2 regions of the Paenibacillus sp. sgz302190 genome follow, and region 2 is predicted to be linked to the other one. Evidence: riboswitches for the same ligand, from Rfam matches in the RefSeq annotation. Region 2 holds a riboswitch; the other holds the start of a gene.
What was found. Region 2 has a riboswitch for cyclic di-GMP ahead of AC6RNO_RS32515 (EAL domain-containing protein). Riboswitches for the same ligand answer to the same signal wherever they lie in the genome.

Region 1 (7,699 bases), on a different contig from region 2:
ATTTACCAGGGAGCCGTGCCCGTCTTTATCGATTCGGAGCCTGAGACCTGGAACATGTCGCCTGATGCGTTGGAACGCGCGTTAGCGGATGCGGACCGTGAGGGAGAGCTGCCCAAGGCCATTATTGTGGTGAATTTATACGGACAAAGCGCGAAAATGGACGAGATCCTTGCATTATGCAATCGATACGATATTCCCGTGATCGAAGACGCAGCGGAGTCGCTAGGTTCGACGTACAAAGGACAAGCGAGCGGATCTTTCGGCAAGTACGGCATCTATTCCTTTAATGGAAACAAAATTATTACGACGTCCGGCGGAGGCATGCTTGTTTCCAATGATCCGGATGATTTGCAAAAAGCGCGTTTCTTGGCCACTCAAGCCAGGGATGCGGCCGTGCATTACCAGCATTCGGAGCTTGGCTTTAATTATCGCATGAGCAACGTATTGGCAGGGATTGGGCGCGCGCAATTGGGCGTACTGGATGAGCGGGTGAGTGCTCGAAGAGCCATTTTCGAAAAGTACCGGCAGGGCCTATCCGGCATCCCGGGCATACAATTTATGCCTGAATTGGAGAACACAAGGTCGAACCGATGGCTTACCGTGATCACCCTGGATGAGGAACAACATGGCGTAAGCGTCAAATCCATACTCGAAGCAATGACAGCAGAAAACATCGAAGCCCGTCCGGTTTGGAAACCGCTTCATCTGCAGCCTCTTTTTGGGGGAGCGGCATATTACCGGCATGCGGAGAACGAAAGTGTTTCCGAGAAATTGTTTAACACCGGCTTATGCTTGCCATCAGGATCCGGGATGATGGAAGAGGAGCAGACGAGAGTTATCGATTGCATGAAAAGCACATTACGGCACAAAGCGGCTGTCAGATAGCATGGAATATATTACATCGTTAAAAAAAGGAAGATCTTGATGATAGGAACTCGAGTACAGCAGCTTCGCAAGGAAAAGGGATTGTCTCTGTCCGAGCTGGCAGAGCGGGCCGGCGTGGCCAAATCATATATAAGCAATTTGGAACGTGATGTTCAAAAGAACCCGTCGATACAATTTCTCGAGAAAATCGCCTCCGTTCTGAAGGTGCCTGTAGACAGGTTTCTTGATCAAGAAGCTCCGGAAACGAATGTCGCAGAACTGGATCAGGAATGGTATCAGCTTATTAAAGAAGCTATGTCATCCGGTATTAACAAGCACCAGTTTAAAGAATTCCTTGAGTTTAACAAATGGCGTTTGACGAACCCCGGCGAGTGAACGGCGGCGCTGAGAGTCCGGCGGGCGAAGTTTGTTTTGTGCAACCCGCCGGACACCGGGGGTAGGCCTTCGAAATGCATCTCCTTAAATGGCAAATAGAAGTTTAACCGCTTTTATTTCTCCATTTTTGTGCAGATGCATTTTTTCTTTTCTGAAAATTGTATGCGGTTGGAAAATATAGCGATAGTCTGGGCAGGGGTACTTTGCTATAATATGCGTAAACATGGTGAATAAAGCAAAAAGGAAGATGATAAGTGTGATTGGTAAAAGGATTCAAAGATTACGGCTGGAAAAAAAACTCAGCTTATCTGAGCTTGCTGCCAAGGCTGAAGTCGCCAAATCTTATTTAAGCAATATGGAAAGAGATATTCAGAAAAATCCGTCCATTCAATTTTTGGAAAAAATTGCGGTTGCGCTTGACGTGCCGCTCGACTTGATCCTGCACGGAGAACAGCCGAAAGTGCAAGAAGAACTGGACAGCCAGTGGCAGGATTTAGTCAAAGAGGCGATGGATTCGGGAGTAACGAAGGAGCAGTTTCGCGAATTTTTGGAATTCAGCAAATGGAAGAAAAACCAGGAAAACAACAAGTAAGCATCCTACTAATTACTTATCTATTGCGGATACATTAGTATCATTTTCCTAAAAAACAATGACCTAGCAGTTTTTTTTCAAATTTTTTGGTGGAATTTAGGAGAAGGTCGTTGTATAATAGGCTTAGGTTGATGAGAAATGTTTCAGTCTTAGGCCTTGAGATCTATTCCGCAATTGGATAATTAATTATGGGAATACTTTGATACATGCGCCGTATGTGGGCACCTGGAGCATGTGGAGTTAGTGGTGCAACCGACCCAATCTATTAAACCGTTAATAGATGGTTTTTTGCAAACAAACTTCACATTGGAGGTAATAGTATGTCCAAAGTATTTGTGCAATTGGGTATGGAACGCAATCCCTTGGATTCAGACTGGGTAGAAATGATTCGCGAGGCTCGCAGCTTGGGGTTAACAATTGGTGAAGTGCAAGCTTATTTAGGGTCATTCGCACAGTTGGACAGAGGGTTAACCAAATATACGAACATCAACGCCGGGGCTGCCAATAATGACCTGTCCGGCAAAGTCGTTGTGTAATCATGCATTTGTTACCGGAGCGCACTGATCCTTTTCCTTGAGAAGGGTGGGGCGTTTTTTTGGTATTTGCTAAAATGGCATAAATCCATTAAGTTGGAAAAAGGCTGCATGCAGATGCGCCGGCGCAATGAAATCGTAAATTGGAGGAACGGAAATCATGTCCATTCTAGTAACTGGCGGAGCAGGTTATATTGGCAGCCATACCTGTGTCGAACTGCTTGACAAGGGTTATGAGATCGTCGTTGTCGACAATCTGATGAACAGCAAGCCGGAGGCGCTTGAGCGGGTCCGTGAGCTGACGGGGAAGGATTTTGCATTTTATCAATTGGATTTGCTCGACTTTGCGGGGCTGGAACAGGTGTTTCGCGAGCATTCGATCGAAGCGGTGATCCATTTTGCAGGGTTAAAGGCAGTGGGGGAATCGGTCTCTTTTCCTTTATCTTACTACCACAACAATATTACCGGCACATTAATTCTGTGCAATGTCATGCAAAAATACGATGTCCGCAAATTGGTGTTCAGCTCTTCGGCAACTGTCTACGGGGTGCCTGAGCAGGTGCCGATTCATGAACATTTTCCGCTCGACGCGACGAATCCATACGGTCAAACAAAGCTTATGATCGAGCGGATTTTGCAGGACTTGTACATCTCGGATCACAGCTGGAGCATATCGCTGCTGCGGTATTTTAATCCGGTCGGAGCGCACCCCAGCGGACGAATCGGGGAAGATCCGAACGGCGTGCCGAACAATCTGATGCCGTATGTGAGCCAAGTGGCTATCGGCAAACTGGAAAAGCTGCGGGTATACGGGAACGATTATCCGACCGTAGACGGAACCGGAGTCAGGGATTATATTCACGTCAGCGATCTGGCCAAAGGGCATTTAAAAGCATTGGAACAACTGCTGTCCAGGAGCGGGATCGAAGCGTATAATCTCGGTACCGGCCGGGGTTACAGCGTGCTTGAAATGGTCGAAGCCTTTCAAAAAGCTTCCGGAAAAGTAATATCGTACAGCATCGAGGAGCGCAGGCCGGGGGATGTGGCTACGTGCTATGCGGACACAACGAAAGCGCGCGAGCAATTAGGCTGGGTTGCCGAGAAAGGCGTTGAAGACATGTGCGCAGACGCCTGGCGCTGGCAATTCAACAACCCTAACGGATATGAAAAATAAACAGGCTGGTGTTGTTCCCTGACAGCAGCCGGACTTTGCCAAACTGCAGACAACTGCAGTTTTTTTGCGTTTCATGCGACGGCAGCCGGACTCAGGAAACCCTCAGGCAACGCTCATGGTTTATTAAGTCGGCGCTCAGGGGGGATTCAGGAAAGGGGCCTATACTTGGTCTTGTAAACAACAAAAACATTCGAAAAGGTGGAATAACAATATGAAAACTATTAGCAAAAAAATTCTCGCAGGTACGATTGCAGCATCTTTTGTTCTTGGAACAGGTTTTGTCGGAGCGCTACATAATCAGGCGTATGCCGATACAGTGAGCGGCTCGACCGTTCAAAAATCGGACGGCTTCAAAGACCGCGGCGGCCGCCAAGGAGGTTTCTACGGAGGCAGCATCGTCAAGGAAGCGGCAGCTGTGCTGGGCGTAGACGAGAGCACGCTTCAGGCGTCGCTGAAAGAAGGCAAGACGCTGCTTGAAGTCGCGCAAGCGGCCGGCTTGACGGAGGACGATTTCCTGGCGAAGCTGGTTGCCGCCGAAACGACGGCGATCAACGAGAAGGTGACGGCCGGCAAGCTGACGCAAGAGCAGGCCGACAAGCTGATAACGGATCTTTCGACTCGTTTGAAACAGCAAATTGAGAACAAAGGCTTCGGCAACAAAGGCGAAGGATTCCGCGGCGGTGAGCAGGGCGGACGCGGCGGCTTCCAAGGCGGCAAGCTCGACGAAACGGCGGCAACCGTGCTGGGCGTAGACGTGAGCACGATCCAGGCATCGCTGAAAGAAGGCAAGACGCTGCTGGAAATCGCGCAAGCGGCCGGCTTGACGGAGAATGATTTCCTGGCCAAGCTGACTGACGCTCAAAAAACGGCAATCGCTGCCCAAGTTACGGCAGGCACGATCACGCAAGCGGAAGCGGACAAAATCACCGCGGATCTTGCGACCCGCCTGAAACAGCATATAGAGAACGCAAGACCTGAAGGCGGACAAGAAAACGGAGGCGAGGGTCATCGTGGCGGCGGCTTCGGCGGCGGTTTCCTGGGGAACTCTGAGGCGCTGACGACGATTCTGGGCATCACGCAGGATGAGCTGAAAACCGAGCTGGATTCCGGCAAGACGATCGCTGAAATTGCAGCGGCCAAAGGAATTAGCGAAGACGACCTGATCAGCAAACTCAAAGACAGCTTGACCGATACGCTGAAAAAATTCGTTGAAGACAAGCACCAAAAACCGGAAGCGCCTGCCGCAGACGCAACGGACAGCACTTCCACGAACTAACATAGCGGAAAAAGGGGCTGCCCCTTTGCCTCGAAATTTCACCTGAAGAAAGGACCTCATTCTCCACTTGATAGTGGAATTTGAGGTCCTTTTGCTCGATTTTTGGGCCGTTCCCATACTATGCGCACGCTTTTGGGGCAGCCTCTTTTTTCGCCGCACGCAGTTTCCAGTGCGCGGTGTTACGCTGCATGACGGCGGTGGGTCGGCTGCATGTTGAGTTCGGGGAATGGAGGCACGGCCTCCTACTTCCCTCTCGTGCCCCCCCTGCTTGCCTGCCTCTCGCTTGCAAAGCCTGCAGATTTGCAGGAACAGTTCTGAGGCAAATACATCAAGGAGCATAAAGGTGTATTTTTCAGGCTGCTCAGAAATCTGCACGCCAGAGCCAGTCGCAAACTCGCCTGGCTGCACCAAGAAAACCTGCAAAAATACATGAATTTGCGCCCTTGATCGCTAGCTGCGAAGAATTCCTGCATTTGTGCAGGCTTTTCACCGAAAACATGGGCTCAGATTCACTTTCAGCAAAAATTCCTGCACTTTTGCAGGTTTTTCGCCCCAATTAGCCGATTTCACGGAAAAAACCTGCACTTTCGCAGGTTTTCTCCCTACCCAAGCTGCCTCATCCCCCTTATTGAGCACCGTTGCGACCCGTACAGGAGAGGTGGGGGTTGGGGAAGAACAGCTGCGCCAACAATCAGATTTTGCAGGTTTTCAACGCGCTAAAGGGATGCGCCCCTCCAATGTATGTTTTCTCAGCAGCCAGATTTTTGCAGTTTTTTTGCGTGCGGCTGGCGAAGCATCGTTTTGGCAACGCATTCTTCCGGGGCCTCCTTCTAACGATGCAATCCGCTTGACAGAAGTATACCGCATCGGTCCCGGCGGATTTGGCGCTGGTACCGGCTCCGGCAGCTTCAGTGCCCCCAGCAGATCAGGTGGCTTTGGGGCGCTGGCCCCGCCTCCGGCGGCTTCGGCATCTCCGGCGGCCTTTGCGGCTTCGGTAGCTCCGGTAGCTCAGGTGGCTTTGGTGCTGCAGGTGTCGGCGAGAAACCGTTGCAGCTTCAGCACTTCAATGCCGGCCAGCAAGACGATGCCTATGCCGTGCGTATCGTTGAGCAGCCAAGGCAGATCGTCCTTGTAGTAGCCGACGCTGTACGAGTAGCCCGATCCGCGGCACACCCCGTACACGTTTCCGTACTTATCGATCGAGATGCGGGCCAGCCCGTTCCAGCCTTTTTGAATGGCCGGCATGTATCGGTCCGCATCGTCAATCCAGCCGTGGCGTATCCCGCGCGCGTAGGCGTAGAGGAACATCGAGGTGCAGGATGTTTCCTCATACGACTCCGGCTCGGTGAGCACCTGATGCCACAGGCCGCTGTGGCCTTGCAGACGCAAAAAGCCTTCGCACAATTCATTGAAAAATTGAAGGAGCTCTTTGCGGCGGCTATGCTGCTCCGGCAGCACCTCCAGCAGTTCGGACAGCGAGAACAGCACCCAGCCGTTGCCGCGCCCCCAGGCGATTCTCGTCGGTTTGTCTATACCGAAATCGTAAACATGGGACATGATCTGCCGCTCGGGCATGAATAACCGCTTTTTGAACTGCACGAACTGATTGGCCGCATCATCCAAAAAGCCGATCTCTCCCGTCCGCTGATAACAGCGGCACAGGTAAGGCACGCTCATGTACAGATCGTCACACCACAGCGTCGCGTTCGGAAAGTCGACATGACGCGGTTTGCGGTACAATGCGCCGTCGGGCAGGCGCTCCTGCTTGCTGCCGATATAATCCGCGATCACGTCGGCGATCGCCTCCGCGCCTTGCAGCTCGCGCTCCTGCAGCGCCAGCAGCATCGTGGCTCCGAAGGAGCCGCAGTCGTCAAGGCTGTCGAGCGTAGCCAATGTGTTCAATACGCCTGAGGCGCCGTATTGTTCCTTGTCCCATTTGGCATACCCGTACAGGCGGGTGCACGTTTCAATGTGCTGATAGACGTACTGCCGCAGGTCGTCGCGGTCCAGCAGCTTCCCCGTCTGCAGCATGCCGTAGAGGGTCACGCCCAGCGGGTAATTCCATTTGCCGAACAGCGCGTTTTCGGCGAATGGCCGCACCCGCGTATTCGGCTGGTCGAGCCGCCAGAAAGTCCCGCCTTCCCGCGTATCCACCAGCGAATGCATGGACTCGGCGGGATTCGGCATCGCCTCATCTGCGGCGAAAGGACCCAAATACAGCCAGGTGTCCTTGTTCCCATGCACCGGATACGGCTCAACCAACTGCACGCCCTCAGGCAGAGGGTCCAGCTCGAACCCGGCGCCGAAGCTCTGCACGGTCAAATCGTGCAGGCCGCAAGACAGGCTGAGCACGGCGCGGAAAGGGCCCGGCTGCTCGATGGAGGCCTGCAGCCGGCCGGCCAAATAAATCGCCGTGGCGCCGAAGGCGCGGCCGGTCAGTTCCACCTGGCGGGGCTCCTGCGAGAGTGAGGCCGAGAGCGAGCGGAGCTTCGTCCAAGCCAACGCGTACTTGCCCTGCAAATCGCCGAATATCCGCGCTATCGGGCCGTCCGCTTGCTGCGAACCGCTCCATCGCAGCTCGGGGAACCACTTCACGCCGCCGTCGGCTTCGCTGCTGCCTTCCCCCGGCAGCGTGCTCCAGACCGTATCCTGCGGCTCCGTATAAATCCATCCTTCGTGCCCGGACCGTTCCGGCGACGGAGCGAGGAAATGGACCGGATTGCTCTTGTACGAGCCCGGCCCGAGGGAACCGCCGCAGCCCGCCTCCGTTTTCGTAAACCGGAACGCCAGATGATTCCATCCCTTGTTTAGCGGAATCGTCACTACGGTTCTCCGCTTTCTGTTCAGCTCATCGGCAATATTCG
Region 2 (7,699 bases):
TAGAAAAGAACATACCTGCCGAACAATTGAAACAGCAGCGCACCTGGGAGTTCAATTTCAAACGGGTTATCGATGGCGTGAGCGCCAATTACGAGAGTGTGAATGTGAGCATTGACCGGACTGACGGCGCGATCTTGAATTACTACAATTCGATTACCAATTTGCCGTATCCGAAGCAGAAGCCCGAAGTGATCGCCCTCGACAAAGCGAAAGAAACGCTGCTATCGCAGTATGAGATCAAGCTGAACTATGTGGTAGCGAACAGCGGGGCTCCAGGGGGCATTCCCATCGAGAAATACAGATTGATGATCGCAGCGGGAGAAAGCGTTCCGAGCGCTCCTGTGGGCGGAGACAATAAAAAGCTCGAGGCTAAACTGGTCTACTCCCTGATTCCGAAATTCACGCGCGAACAGTTCTTCCTGAACGCCCAGACGGGGCAGTGGGTCAATGCCTCCAACGGCGAAGTCATTTCGCTGGAACGCGTGAAAGTGGACGATATCGAGAATCATTGGGCGAAGAACGAGCTGCAATTGATGCTGGACTATCAAGCGCTTGACGTCAAAGACGGCAAGGTGAACCCGGATCAAGCCATCACTCGCGGGGAATTGATCAAAATGCTGGTCATTGCGATGAACGGAGGCAACAGCGGCATTTATTACCCTGCGGCACGCGCAGCTTCCTTCGCGGATGTGCAAAGCACGTCCAAATATTTCGCCTATGTCGAAAATGCGGTCGACCGCGGATTGCTGGTTCCTGGCGAGGATTTTAATCCGGAAGCCAAAATCACCCGCGAAGACATGGCCCAGCTCATCGTTAAGGCGCTTGGTTACAAAAGCTTGACGAAATACGAGAATGTTTTCAACAAAAACTTTGCGGATGCGGCCAAGCTGAAAAATATCGGAGAAGCTGCGATTGTCGTCGGTCTGGATATCATGTCGCTGAATAACGGCAGCTTTGAGCCCGGGCAGGAAGTGACAAAAGCACAGGCTGCCGTAGCGTTCTCCCGCTACCTGCAAAAGCGCGCCGATCTTCAGGACCAGCGACCCCGTTACGTATACTAAATCCTTATGGAACAAGCATGCCGCATCGCCGGTGTGCTTGTTTTTTTTACGGGAAACGGTTCCCGCTTTCCGAAACCCGCCGTGTAAAATTATTCCCCGTGTGCTTCCCAGCCCTGCAAGATATGTTACAATAGGCTTTAAAACTTAATCTTGTGCGAACACGGCAAAAGGAGCAGAAGAGCATGGCTGTAAATGGAAGAGTAGGTCTGGAAGACATCATCAAGGCGAATCATGTGCTCAGCAAAGTGATCGAGCCCTCGCCCCTGCAGCGCAACGAGCTTTTATCAAACTTGTATGAGTGCAACGTATACTTGAAACGCGAAGATTTGCAGATCGTGAGATCGTTCAAAATTCGCGGAGCTTATAATGTCATTCAAAGCTTGTCTCCCGAGGAGCGGGCGGCGGGAGTCGTCTGCGCCAGCGCCGGCAATCACGCGCAGGGAGTCGCTTTTTCCTGCAAGCACTTGGGCATCGAAGGAAAAATCTTCATGCCGACGACGACGCCCCGGCAAAAGATTTCGCAGGTCAAGCTGTTCGGCGGAGCTTTTGTCGAGGTCATCCTTACAGGAGATACCTTTGACGATTCCTCCGCTCAGGCCAGGGAGTACTGCGCCCGGGAGAACAAGGCGTTTATTCATCCGTTCGACGACGCGCGCACGATTGCCGGACAAGGCACGGTCGGTCTTGAGATTATGAACCAGATGCCTGAGACGCCGGATTTTATTTTTGCCACGATCGGCGGCGGCGGACTTGTCTCGGGAATTTCCACTTATGTGCAAAGCGTAGCTCCGCAGACGCGCATTATCGGCGTAGAGCCGGAGGGCGCCGCAAGCATGTCTGAGGCGCTTAAGCTGGGACAAGTCATCACGTTGGCAACGATCGACAAATTCGTCGACGGGGCGGCCGTGAAGCAGGTAGGGCAATTGAATTACGAGATTTGCAAGGAGAATGTCGAGGATATCGTTATCGTGCCAGCCGGCAAGGAGTGTACGACGATTCTGGAGCTTTACAACAGCAATGCGATCGTGATCGAGCCTGCCGGGGCGCTTCCGGTTGCGGCGCTTGACGCATACAAGGAACAAATCCGCGGCAAAAACGTAGTCTGCGTCATCAGCGGCGGCAACAACGACATTGACCGGATGCAGGAAATCAAGGAGCGCTCGTTGATCTACGAGGGGCTTAAGCACTACTTTATTTTGAACTTCCCGCAGCGCGCCGGTGCTTTGCGCGAGTTTTTGGAGGAAGTTCTCGGGCCTTCCGACGATATTACCAGATTTGAATATACGAAGAAAAACAATAGAGACGACGCGCCGGCGCTGGTCGGCATCGAGTTGAAAAACAAGGACGACTACCACGGGCTTATCGAGCGTCTCTCGCGCAAAGATTACGGCTACATCGAGATTAACAAGGATCCGAAGCTGTTCAATCTGCTCATTTGAAAATTTCCGATTTACAGCAGAACCGGAAGATTCTATTAGCTAATTTTGGTTAAATATGGTATAGTAAATAAGTCCCAGAAAACTCGAATATTTTTCGAAAAAAGGCAAACTTGCCGAAAGGCAAGGACGCAAAGCCGCAGGTCTAAGGTTGCATTCAACTAGGACAGCTGGGCTGCCGAAGGGTTGAATTATACCTAACAGGTACTACCTGCGGCTATTCCATGTGATGGAATAGCCTTTTCTTCTTTATACAGGTTTGGGGGGAGGAGGTTATAAGCGTGAACGGCGGTACATCATCCAAACGGGAGCGGCATGCAATTAACTTTGCGTGGGAATATTTGTGCCTGCTTGGCGTCAGTCTGCTGACGGCGAATCTGCTTGTCTCGGCATCGTTCCATGCAATGGGCTGGCTGGCCGGGATATTGTTTGCGGGCTTTGCTTGCTCCGCTTTTCTCGTCAAGCGAAAGGCTTCTATTGTTTTATTGGCGGCAGCGGCGTGCGCATGGCTGCTGCTTTCATTCGTGTTTCTTGCGTCCGAATTGTTCGCAAGTTTGTTGACTCATACGGTCCTGTGCATGTTTTTCGTCTACGGGATCCGGCAGTTGGCTGCGTCGCGGGAGCATTATAAGAGCAGGAGCATGGAAATGGAATACATCGCGCATCACGATTCCTTGACGGGTTTGCCGAACCGCAGGCTGTTCGAAGACCGTCTGGAGCGGTCACTGCTGCATGCCAAGCGCCACAATACACTGGTTGCCGTTGTTTTTTTGGATCTGGACCGTTTCAAGCATGTGAACGACACGCTCGGGCACGCTTATGGCGACATGCTCATCCGGCAGGCCGGCCAAAGGCTGACAAGCAGCCTTGGGGAAGAAGATACCGTATACCGTCAGGGCGGGGACGAGTTTACGATTTTGCTGCCTCATATTATGAAGCAGGAGGATGTCCGCCTCGCAGCGTCCCGTATTCAGGCGGCGCTTGAGGAGCCTTTTGTGCTTGAGGGAAGCCCTTTTGCGGTTTCGGCAAGCATGGGGATTGCGCTGTACCCGTATGACGGGGAGACGCCGCGGCAGTTAATGAAGCATGCGGACGAAGCGATGTATGCGGCCAAGAAGCATGGGGAAAATTACCTCCGTTTCTATGACGCAGAAATAAATGCCGAGCCGGCAGGCCCGGAGCGCATGGAGCGGGCGCTTCGCGCCGCCTTGGACAATGGCGAACTGGAGCTGTACTATCAGCCGCAATATGAGCTTTCCGGCAAACGTCTGATCGGAATGGAGGCGGTAATCCGCTGGCACTGTCCGGGGCAGGGGGAAATCCCGGGCAGCGAGTGGGTGCGCGTCGCCGAGGAAACCGGCCTGATGACCGCCATCGGCGAGTGGACGCTGCGAACAGCGTGCCAACAGGCGAAAAGCTGGCTGGACGCGGGATATCCTCCTTTACGGCTGACCGTCGCTGTAACCGCTTCACAGTTCAGGGACCGAGGCTTCATCGATCTGGTGGCCGACGCCATCAAGGAAACGGGCCTTGAGCCCGGCATGATCGAGCTCGATTTGGCGGAAGACATATCTTCTTCCGGCGTGGAGGAGACCGGCGAGAAGCTGAAGTTATTGAAAGCTTTCGGATTTCGAATCGCCATGGACGATTTGTGCACCGGCCTGTTCACCAGAAGCGGCGCCGACCGGGTGCCGATGGACAGCGTCAAGCTCGATAGCACGATCGTCCGCGACCTTCCCGAAGACGGCGAAAATCAGCTGCTGGCGGAAGCGATCGCCATGATGGCGCAGCGTCTGCGTCTTAATCTGATCGCCAAGGGAGTGGAAACCGAGGAGCAGCTCGAACATTTGCAAAGTATGCAATGCACGGAAGCTCAAGGCAAGCTTTTCAGCAGCCCGCTGCATCCTGAGGAATTCATTCAATTAATGAAAGACAAAATAAGTTAACGGAAATGATATGGATTTTATCAACCACAGGTAGTATAATCGGGAATTGGGGCTCTACACCTATTTGTAGCCAGTCACAAACATGATTATGTTACCTTGTATGACATGACGAATTGTGCCGCAATAACGGGGAAACTACTTTTCCGCCCTTGGAATTGATGGTACAATTGACACATGAATGCGTTACATATTTTCATTCCTTCATGGTGACACTACAAGTTGGCCTTTCGTGAAGCAGTCTAAAGAAGTAGTCAAATTTATTAGTTGGGGGTAATACGATGAAAAAAGTGTTTTCAACTGCATTAATGGCTGTTACAGTGACAGCGGTAGTGCTGTCCGGATGCGCAAAGAAAGAGGATAAAACAGGCGGCGCATCGGCTTCTCCGGCTCCTAGTGCGGCAGCTACGGCGGCGGCAACTCCGGGCGGCGCGGCCAAAGACATGAAGATCGGAATGGTTACCGACATCGGCGGCGTGAACGACAAGTCGTTTAACCAAAGCGCTTGGGAAGGCTTGCAAAAGCTGAAAAAAGACACCGGCGCCAATGTGAAAAATCTGGAGAGCAAAAGCGACTCCGATTACATCCCGAACTTGAACCAATTCGTCAAAGATAAATACAACCTGACTTGGGGAATCGGCTTCCTGATGGGCGATGCGCTGAAAACGGTAGCGACCCAGAACCCTGATGCAAAACTGGCCATTATCGACAACGTCGTAGAAGCTCCGAACGTAGAGTCGGTTACATTCTCCGAGCAAGAAGGCGCTTATCTGGTAGGCGTAGTTGCAGGTCTTACAACGACAACGAACAAAATCGGCTTCGTCGGCGGTGTGAAAATTCCGGTTATCCAACGTTTTGAAGCGGGCTTCAAAGCGGGAGTTGCGGCAGTTAACCCTAAAGCCACAATCCAAATCAACTACACAGGCGCTTTTGACAAGCCTGACCTTGGCAAAGCGGCAGCCGCAACCATCTATAACGATGGCGCGGACATCATTTTCCACGCAGCAGGTTCGACGGGCAACGGCGTATTCAACGAAGCGAAGGACCGTTTCAAAGCCGGCAAAAAAGTATGGGTAATCGGTGTCGACAAAGACCAATCCCTGGAGTTTGGCGACGACGTCACCCTCACTTCCATGTTGAAACGCGTTGATCAAGCGGTTGAGCGCGTGTCCAAAGATGTCATCGACAACAAGTTCCAAGGCGGCAAAACCATAGTTCTCGGTCTGAAAGACAACGGCGTAGGCTTGCCTGAAACTTCCAAGAAAAACGTTAAGCCTGAAATTTTGGCAAAAGTCGATGAATACAAAGCGAAAATTATTAGCGGCGAAATCAAAGTCCCTGAACAATAAGCACCTGTTCGCGCGCAGCGTCAGCTCGAGGAACGTGTCGCATGCTATTGTTAAAACAAGGCTGGTTGCATAACTAGCCTTGTTCTTTAGTTCTCAAGGTTTTTCTCCCTATCTCCTACTTCGCTTCATGAAGCGATACCGTCTTATTGCACTTCCTCTAAAAATAATCAGTAGGGTGATCCGATGAGCACAGTAACCCCTGTTGTCGAGCTTTACAATATTACGAAGCGGTTCCCGGGAATCGTTGCCAATGATTCGATCAGCTTGCAGCTGCATAAAGGTGAAATTCATGCATTGCTCGGAGAGAACGGAGCGGGCAAGTCGACGCTCATGAACATTCTCTTCGGTTTGTACCAGCCGGATGAAGGCCATATTAAAATTCAGGGCAAGGAAGTCAATATCGACAGCCCGAACCGGGCGATTGAGCTCGGAATCGGCATGGTGCATCAGCACTTCAAGCTGGTGCAGCCTTTTACGGTTACGGAAAATATCATTTTGGGCATGGAGCCCAAAAAAGGGATGAATATAGATTACCGCACCGCTCAGGAAAAAGTGCGTAAACTGTCCGAGCAGTACGGGTTGAAGGTCGATCCGAAAGCAAAAATTGAAGACATTTCCGTCGGCATGCAGCAGCGTGTGGAGATTTTGAAAACGCTGTATCGCGGTGCGGACATTTTAATTTTCGACGAACCGACGGCGGTGTTGACTCCGCAGGAGATCAGCGAGCTTATGGAGATCATGGACAATTTGGTGAAGGAAGGCAAATCCATCATTCTAATTACCCATAAGCTGAAAGAAATTATGGAAATTGCCGATATGGTGACGATTATCCGCAGGGGTAAAGTCATCGACACGCTGGAGTGCGCGAAGGCCAATCCGCAAATTTTGGCGGAAAAGATGGTCGGGCGCGACGTATCGTTTAAAGTAAGCAAACAGGAAGCGAAGCCTGGACAACCTGTTCTGCAGGTGCAGAATTTGACGGCGCGCAACCAGCAAGGCCTTGCTTCGCTGAAAGGGCTCAATTTTGAAGTCCGGGCCGGCGAAATTTTGGGCATCGCAGGTGTCGACGGCAACGGACAGAGCGAGCTGATCGAGGCGCTGACCGGGCTGAGGCCGGTGGACAGCGGGCGCGTAGTGCTCCAGGGCAAGGAAATCACCAATCATTCCGTAAGGGCGATCTCGGAAGCCGGATTGTCGCACATTCCGGAGGACCGCCATAAGCACGGGTTGGTGTTGGATTTTACAATGAGCGAGAACATGGTTCTCGAAACATATTTTCATCCGGAATATAATCGCAGAGGTTTTTTGAACTACGATGCCATAGACAAGCATGCCGAGGAGTTAATTCAAAAATTCGACGTGCGTACGCCAAGCATATATAACAACGCTCGTTCCTTGTCGGGCGGCAACCAGCAGAAGGCGATCATTGCGAGGGAGATTCACAAGGACCCGAGCCTGCTTATAGCGGCGCAGCCTACTCGCGGTCTGGATGTCGGAGCCATTGAGTTCGTGCACAAGCAGCTGATTGAGCAGCGCGATAAAGGGAAGGCTGTGCTGCTGATTTCTTTTGAATTGGATGAAATTATGAACGTATCGGATCGAATTGCTGTTATTTATGAAGGACAAATTGTGGGTGAAGTGCTGCCGCAGGAAACGAACGACCAGGAGATCGGGATGCTGATGGCGGGCAGCAGGAGCACGAAGGAAGGAGCAGCCCATGAATAAAGCTATAAGGGTTTTTACCGGCGATACTGTGGTCATGCCGCTCGTCGCGATTGTGCTCGGGCTTATATTCGGGGCGCTCGTCATGCTCGCCGGGGGTTACAACCCGATTGATGCCTATATCGCACTGTTCAAACGTATTTTCGGCAGTCCTTACGATCTTGGAGAAACGGTTCGATCGATTACGC

Region 1: it holds a riboswitch for cyclic di-GMP, as region 2 does, so the genes downstream of both, AC6RNO_RS07435 (anti-repressor SinI family protein) here and AC6RNO_RS32515 (EAL domain-containing protein) in region 2, are expected to answer to the same signal.

Annotation. Positions count from the first base shown of each region.
Region 1 covers NZ_JBZYAO010000004.1:150,093-157,791, forward strand. Annotated here, with positions in the region: gene AC6RNO_RS07420 (aminotransferase class I/II-fold pyridoxal phosphate-dependent enzyme) at 1-885, shown strand, start outside; gene AC6RNO_RS07425 (helix-turn-helix domain-containing protein) at 925-1,260, shown strand; gene AC6RNO_RS07430 (helix-turn-helix domain-containing protein) at 1,517-1,852, shown strand; cyclic di-GMP riboswitch class II at 2,036-2,119, shown strand; gene AC6RNO_RS07435 (anti-repressor SinI family protein) at 2,173-2,388, shown strand; gene galE (UDP-glucose 4-epimerase GalE) at 2,546-3,559, shown strand; gene AC6RNO_RS07445 (hypothetical protein) at 3,771-4,835, shown strand; gene AC6RNO_RS07450 (glycoside hydrolase family 88 protein) at 5,844-7,699, opposite strand, start outside.
Region 2 covers NZ_JBZYAO010000047.1:46,842-54,540, reverse strand. Annotated here, with positions in the region: gene AC6RNO_RS32525 (YcdB/YcdC domain-containing protein) at 1-1,061, shown strand, start outside; gene ilvA (threonine ammonia-lyase IlvA) at 1,244-2,500, shown strand; cyclic di-GMP riboswitch class I at 2,594-2,680, shown strand; gene AC6RNO_RS32515 (EAL domain-containing protein) at 2,779-4,443, shown strand; gene AC6RNO_RS32510 (BMP family lipoprotein) at 4,722-5,789, shown strand; gene AC6RNO_RS32505 (ABC transporter ATP-binding protein) at 5,973-7,514, shown strand; gene AC6RNO_RS32500 (ABC transporter permease) at 7,507-7,699, shown strand, end outside.